DNA from 2 places in the Clavibacter quasicaliforniensis genome. Region 2 is predicted to be linked to the other one. Evidence: predicted binding sites of a transcription regulator. Region 2 holds the regulator's gene; the other holds the start of a gene.
What was found. The regulator HrcA, encoded in region 2, represses chaperone genes, less so after heat shock. The targets are predictions, from matches to a motif close to TTNGCACTCGNNNNNNNCGAGTGCNAA.
Positions count from the first base shown of each region.

Region 1: a site for HrcA is predicted at 1,919-1,945, ahead of NL142_RS10940 (Hsp20/alpha crystallin family protein). Genes of this name have one in related genera too.

Region 1 covers NZ_CP139624.1:2,289,582-2,292,980, forward strand. The annotation lists gene NL142_RS10925 (CoA transferase) at 1-669, opposite strand, end outside; gene NL142_RS10930 (SDR family oxidoreductase) at 702-1,394, opposite strand; gene NL142_RS10935 (hypothetical protein) at 1,530-1,880, shown strand; gene NL142_RS10940 (Hsp20/alpha crystallin family protein) at 2,016-2,474, shown strand; gene NL142_RS10945 (GNAT family N-acetyltransferase) at 2,584-3,399, opposite strand, start outside.
Region 2 covers NZ_CP139624.1:1,713,097-1,716,495, forward strand. The annotation lists gene hemW (radical SAM family heme chaperone HemW) at 1-700, shown strand, start outside; gene NL142_RS08230 (VOC family protein) at 720-1,133, opposite strand; gene NL142_RS08235 (DUF4870 domain-containing protein) at 1,144-1,539, opposite strand; gene hrcA (heat-inducible transcriptional repressor HrcA) at 1,726-2,748, shown strand; gene dnaJ (molecular chaperone DnaJ) at 2,809-3,399, shown strand, end outside.

The sequences.
Region 1 (3,399 bases), 580 kb from region 2:
GGCCGGGCCCGCGATGACGCGCGTGAGGTCGAGCACGCGGATCCCCGCGAGCGGCGCCTCCGCGCTCGGCCGCCAGCCGGAGGACCCGGCGACCGCGCCGCCGTCCTGGCGCGCGATGAGCGGCTCGGCGGCGACGGCCCGGCCGGCCCCCGTCGCGGCCCACTCCCCCGCGCTCCGCAGGGCAGCGGCCACCCCGCCCGCCGCGACGACCGCGTCCTCGAGGGCGAGGGCATCCCACCCGGCGATCGCCCGGGTCAGCGCCGCGACGTCGGCGTCGGGCGCGCAGCCCGTCACCGACAGCAGCGCGGCACGGTGGCGGGGCGCGTTGGCGTGCGTGCGGATCCACGAGCCGTCGCGGGTCGGGAACGAGCCGGAGAGCGGATCCCACGGCGAGGGCAGCGCCCACCCCACGGGCTCCACGTGCTGCCCGCACCACGCCTCGGCGCGTCCGCGGTGGACGACGGCCTCGCGGGGACCGGCCAGGTCGGCGGCCTCGGCGAGAGCCGCCACGGCGCCGCCGAGCAGCCCGATCGCGGACACGACGAGATCCGTGACGGGCAGCGCGGAGCGGAGGGCGCCGCGGCCCACGACGCGCGTCGGAGCGGTCGCGCCCAGCAGGGTGGCCGCGGCTGCGAGCCCGGAGGCGTCGTCGGATCCCGGGGTCGTCATGCCCGCACGCTACGCCGGCGGGCGGGCCCGGATCAGCCCCCGAACGGCCGCAGCGACACCGACTCGAGCGTGCCGTCGCGGGTCTGGTCGACGACGAGGCGCACGGCGCGCGCGACGGACGCGGGCTCGAGGTAGCGCGTCTCGTCGTACTCGCCGCCCTCCTTGGCGCGGAGCTCGCGCTGCATGTCCGTGGCGACGCGGCCCGGGTGCACGCTCGAGACGCGCACGCCGTGCGGGCGCTCCTCCTCGCGGAGGGCATCGCCGAGCGCGCGGAGGGCGAACTTGGATCCCGCGTAGACGCCGTCCGTGGGGTTGGCCGTGAAGCCGGATCCGGAGTTCACGAGCACGACCTGCCCCTTCGCCGCCCGGAGCGCGGGCAGGAGGACCCGCGTCACCTCGGCGACCGCGAAGACGTTGACCTCGAAGACACGGCGCCACTCGTCGACGGGCGTCTCCGCCACGGCGTCGCCGCCGATCACGCCGGCGGAGTGCACGAGCACGTCGAGGCGGTCGAGGCCGGGCACGAGGTCGGCGAGGCCGCCCGCGGCGAGGTCGGCGGCCCAGCCCACGGCGTCCGGGAGCGAGGCGGCGAGCGCGTCGACGGCGTCGCGGTCGCGGCCGTGCACGATCACGCGGTGGGTGCGGGCGAGGTCCTCGGCGACGGCGCGGCCGATGCCGCGGGTGGCTCCCGTGACGAGGGCGACGGGGCGGGCGTGGTCGGTCATGGATCCTCCTGGGTCGCGGTCCTCCAGGCTACCGACGGCATCCGGCCACCCGCCCGGCGCCCCCCGGGGCATGACGTAGCGTGAAGGGACGGCGGCCGTGAGGCGCGTCGGCCCGCCGCCCGAGAGGATCCGCCCGTGCACGCCCGCTTCCCCGCCAGCCTCGAGGTGCTGCGCCAGGAGGCCCGCGACGAGCTGGACGCCGTGATCGAGCACCGCTGCCGCATCGGCGACGACCCGTGGGAGGTGATCCCGCAGCTGCCGACCGTGGACGAGCACGTGGTCGCGACCCTCCGACAGGACGCGCTGGAGGCCGAGGGGATGGCGGAGGAGCTCGCGCGCGTGCGCCATCCGGAGACCGAGCCCGCGGTCGTCGCGCGCTTCGAGTACCGGCTGCTGCGCGGGATCGCGCTGGAGCACCCCGACCTCTCGCGCGCGGTCTGGACGCTCATCGGGCGCATGGAGCGCGACCTCCGCCGCCGCTCCTGAAGAGGTGGTGAGAGCCGCATTCGCCGTCGGCGAACGGCTTGGCACTCCCCCAGGCCGAGTGCTAATCTCGACGTGGTTGAGCCGAGCGGGCTCAACCCCGCAGATCATCACCGCAGATCATCAGAGGAGTCGAGCATGAACATGACCTTCGATCCGTTCCGCGAGCTGGACCGCGCCATGGGCGCGCTGGCCGAGACCCGCCAGGCGAACCGTCCGATGCCCATCGACCTGCACCGCGAGGGCGACACCTACGTGCTGGCCGCCGACCTGCCCGGCATCGATCCGGGCTCCGTCGACATCGACGTGGACGGCCAGCTGCTCACCATCCGCGCCGAGCGCACCCTCGCCGGCGATCAGAACGTCCGGTGGCTCACGCGCGAGCGCGTGGCCGGCACGTTCCTCCGCCAGCTGACCCTCGGCCAGGGCATCGACACCGAGCGCATCTCGGCGCACTACGCCAACGGCGTGCTGAGCGTCACCATCCCGGTGAGCGAGCGGGCGGAGCCGCGCAAGATCGCGGTCACGTCCGACGAGCCGCAGGGCCAGGAGGGCCGCACGCTCACGGTGGAGCAGGGCGCGCCCGCCGCGAGCTGATCCGACCGGGCGCATGAGGCGCCGCACACGACGAGGAGCCGTCGTCCGCACGAAGCGGGCGGCGGCTCCCCGCATGTCCGGCCCGGGACGCGGGTCGGCGCCGTCGACGTCAGCAGATCCGCGGCCGCAGCCCCGCGTGGATCGCGAGCGGGTTCCGCAGCGATCCGTGGATCTGCATGACGGGCGCCTGCAGGTCGACCATGCGCCGGTTGTCGCGCAGCTGCAGCCGGTTGAGGCACGAGCGGTCGAACGACGGCGTGAACAGGTCGAACCGGGAGAAGCGCTCCGCGAGCTCCGGGTGCGCGCGCTCGTGGTCGGCGAGCGCCTCGGCCGCCACGCGCCACAGGCCGTCGGGGCCGAGGTCGTCGCGGTCCTCGAGGAGCGCGGCGGCGAAGCGGAGGAAGCCGTCCATCACGTCGGTGAAGACCGTGAGGGTGCGCTCCTCCTCGGGCACGTCGAGGCGGATCCGCCGCACGCCCTCCGGCAGCGCGCGCTCCGTGTCGAAGAGGGCGACCTCCTCCGCGATGTCCTTCATCAGGACGCGGACGACGACGTGGTCGCGGAGCACGAGGATCACGTTCTCGCCGTGCGGCATGAACGCGACGTCGTGCGCGATCAGCGCGTGCGCGAGCGGCACGAGGTAGGCGTCGAGCCACCGGCGGAGCCAGGCGGCCGCGCCGATGCCGGACGCGTCGATGAGCTCGCCGAGCACCGTGCCTCCATGGGCGTCGACGTGCAGCAGGCTCGTCATGCTCATCAGCCGCTCGCCCTCCGCGAGGCCGGGCACGGGCGACTCGCGCCAGAGCGCCGACAGCATCTTCCCGTGGGAGTGGCCGGGCGGCAGCGCGGACTCGACGCGCTCGTCGCGCACGCCCACCGCGGCGACCTCGCGGAGGATCCCGAAGCCGAGCCGCGCGAACTCCGC
Region 2 (3,399 bases):
CGCCCCCGTCGTCCGCGGCGCCCGGGCCGCCGGCCTCGAGGTCAGCCTCGACCTCATCTACGGGACGCCGGGGGAGACCATCGACGACTGGCGCGCCTCGCTCGAGCAGGCGATCGCGCAGGAGCCCGACCACCTCTCCGCCTACGCGCTCATCGTCGAGCCGGGGACGAAGCTCGCGCGGCAGATCCGCCGCGGTGAGGTGCCCGAGCCCGACGAGGACCTCCAGGCCGACATGTACGAGCTCGCCGACCGCATGCTGGGCGAGGCCGGCTACGAGTGGTACGAGGTGAGCAACTGGGCGCGCGACGGCCGCCGCAGCCGCCACAACCTCGCCTACTGGCAGGGCCACGACTGGTGGGGCGTGGGACCGGGCGCGCACAGCCACGTGGGCGGCGTCCGCTGGTGGAACGTCAAGCACCCGGCCGCGTACGCCGACCGCGTGCTCGCGGGGGCGTCGCCCGGCGCGGGTCGCGAATCGCTCGACGATGCGACGCGCGAGGTGGAGCGCGTGCTCCTCGGCGCGCGGATCCGGGACGGACTGGCCATCCCGACCCTCACGACGGAGGGGCGCCGGCAGGTCGCGGGGCTCATCGCGGACGGCCTGGTGGATCCGCGTGCCGCTCTCTCCGGCACGCTGGTGCTCACGCTGCAGGGGCGCCTGCTGGCCGACGCCGTCGTGCGCCGGCTGCTCGAGGACTAGGCGGCCGCCCGGCCGGTCGTCAGAGGACGACCGCGCCCACCACGTCGCCGGCCTCGCGCTCGGCGTCGCTGCGCTCCACGCAGAACTCGTTGCCCTCGGGATCCGCGAGCACGACCCAGCCGCTGCCGTCCGCGTTCCGCCGGTCGGCCACGAGCGCGGCTCCCAGCGCCAGCACGCGGTCGACCTCCTCGTCGCGCGTGCGGTCGTCGGGCGCGAGGTCGAGGTGCACGCGGTTCTTGCCGGCCTTCGGCGCGTCCGCGCGCTGCAGGATGATGCCCAGCCCGGAGACGGGGTCGCCCAGCCACGCGGCGTCCTGGCCCGGGAGGTTCGGTTCGTCCGGATCCTCCGCGAAGCCCGTCACGCCGGCCCAGAAGAGGGAGAGCGCGTGCGGGTCGAGGCAGTCGATCGCGACGTGCCGGATCCTCGCGCTCACGGGCATCCGCCTACTTGATCCACCGGATGTTGAGCGGGTAGCGGTAGGGCCGGCCCGCCTGCACGCGCGTGCCGCCGATGATCGCGAACACGATGTTGACCACGACCACCGCGAAGATCACGAGGCCGAGGAGGAGGTTGAGGATGATCCCGAGGATGGGGATCACGATGAAGATCGCCTGCAGCACGTTGAGGATGACGAGCGCGCCCGCGACGTTGATGGTCCAGTTGGTCGCCTCCTTGCCCTCCTGGTCGGTGAACCGGCCGCGCTCGCGGAACACGAGCCAGACGATGAACGACGGCACGATGAGGATCGCGAGGAAGTGCGTGAGCGACGCCCAGAGGCGGTCCTCGCTCGGGGTGAGCGGAGCGGGCGCGCCGTACGGGTGGGGATCGGGTGCGGACATCGCGGGGAGCCTCTCGGTGCCACGCGACGGCCGGGGACCGGCGGACGCGAGCGGATCGTGGGTGGGCCGGGCGACGCCTGGCCCGTCCACGCTACCGCCGACGACGCGCGACCGGCAACGCCGACCACCGCCGCAGCCGCGGTACGATTGGCAGTCAGAACCGACGAGTGCCAGGAGGGAGCCGCCATGGTCTCGGAACGCGGGCTCGACGTCCTCCGGGTGATCGTGCAGGACTACGTGTCCTCGCGGGAGCCCGTGGGCTCCAAGTCCATCGTGGAGCGCCACGCCTTCGGCGTCTCGGCCGCCACCATCCGCAACGACATGGCCCTCCTCGAGGAGGAGGAGCTGATCGCGGCGCCGCACACGTCGTCCGGTCGCGTGCCGACCGACAAGGGGTACCGCCTCTTCGTCGACCAGCTCGCCGACGTGCGTCCGCTCACGCCCGCGCAGCGCCAGGCCATCCACGTGTTCCTCGGCGAGTCGGTCGACCTCGACGACGTCCTCGCGCGCACCGTGCGCCTCCTCGCGCAGCTCACCAACCAGGTCGCGCTCGTGCAGTACCCGTCGCTCGCGACGAGCCACGTCAAGCACGTCGAGCTCGTCGCGCTGTCCACCACGCGCGTGCTCACCGTGCTCATCACCGACACGGGCCGCGTCGAGCAGCGCGTCGTCGAGCTGACGGGCGACCCGGACGACGCGTTCCTGGCGGTCATGCGCACGCGGATCAACCAGGCCGTCGGCGGTCTCGGCCTCGCCGAGGCGGCCACCCGGCTCGAGACGCTGTCCGACGAGGTCGAGCCGGCCCAGCGCGCCGCGGCATCCGTGCTCGCGGGCACGCTCGTCGAGCAGGTGCTCGCCAACCGGCAGGAGCGGCTGCTGCTCGCCGGATCCGCGAACCTCGCCCGCACCGAGCGCGACTTCCCCGGGAGCATCTCGCCCGTCCTCGAGGCCATCGAGGAGCAGGTGGTGCTCCTGCGCCTGCTCGGCGAGATGGAGGCCGACCAGCACGGAGTCTCGGTGAGCATCGGCCGGGAGAACGCCCCGTTCGGCCTCGGTGAGACGAGCGTGCTCACCAGCGGCTACAGCTCGTCCGGCGGGGTGCTCGCGCGCCTCGGCGTGCTGGGTCCGACCCGCATGGACTACTCCACCAACATGGCGTCGGTGCGCGCGGTCGCGCGCTACCTCTCGCGCCTACTCGAGGAGCGGTGACCGCCGCACGCCGGCGCACCGCCCCCAGTTCCCACGACCATCACCACCGAAGGGCCCGACGTGGCTGACCACTACGAAGTACTCGGCGTGAGCCGCGAGGCGACGCCAGAGGAGATCAAGAAGGCGTACCGCAAGCAGGCGCGCCAGCTCCACCCGGACGTCAACGACGCCCCCGACGCCGCCGAGCGGTTCAAGCTCGTCACGCACGCGTACGACGTGCTGTCGGATCCGCAGCAGCGCCAGCAATACGACCTCGGTCCTCAGGCCGGGTTCGGCGGGCAGGGCGGCCAAGGCTTCGGCGGGTTCGGCGACATCTTCGAGACGTTCTTCGGCGGTCAGCAGGGCGGCGGCGGACGCGGTCCGCGCTCCCGCCAGGAGCGCGGCCAGGACGCGCTGCTGCGCGTGGAGGTCGAGCTCGAGGAGGTCATCTTCGGCGTGCACCGCGACCTCGAGGTCGACACGGCGGTCGTCTGCGACACGTGCCACGGATCCTGCGCCCAGCCCGGCACGAGCGCCGTCACGTGCGACATCTGCCGCGGATCCGGGAGCATCCAGCGCCAGGTGCGCTCGCTCCTCGGCAACGTGATGACCTCGAGCCCGTGCGGCACCTGCCGCGGCTACGGCACCGTCATCCCGCACCCGTGCCCCACG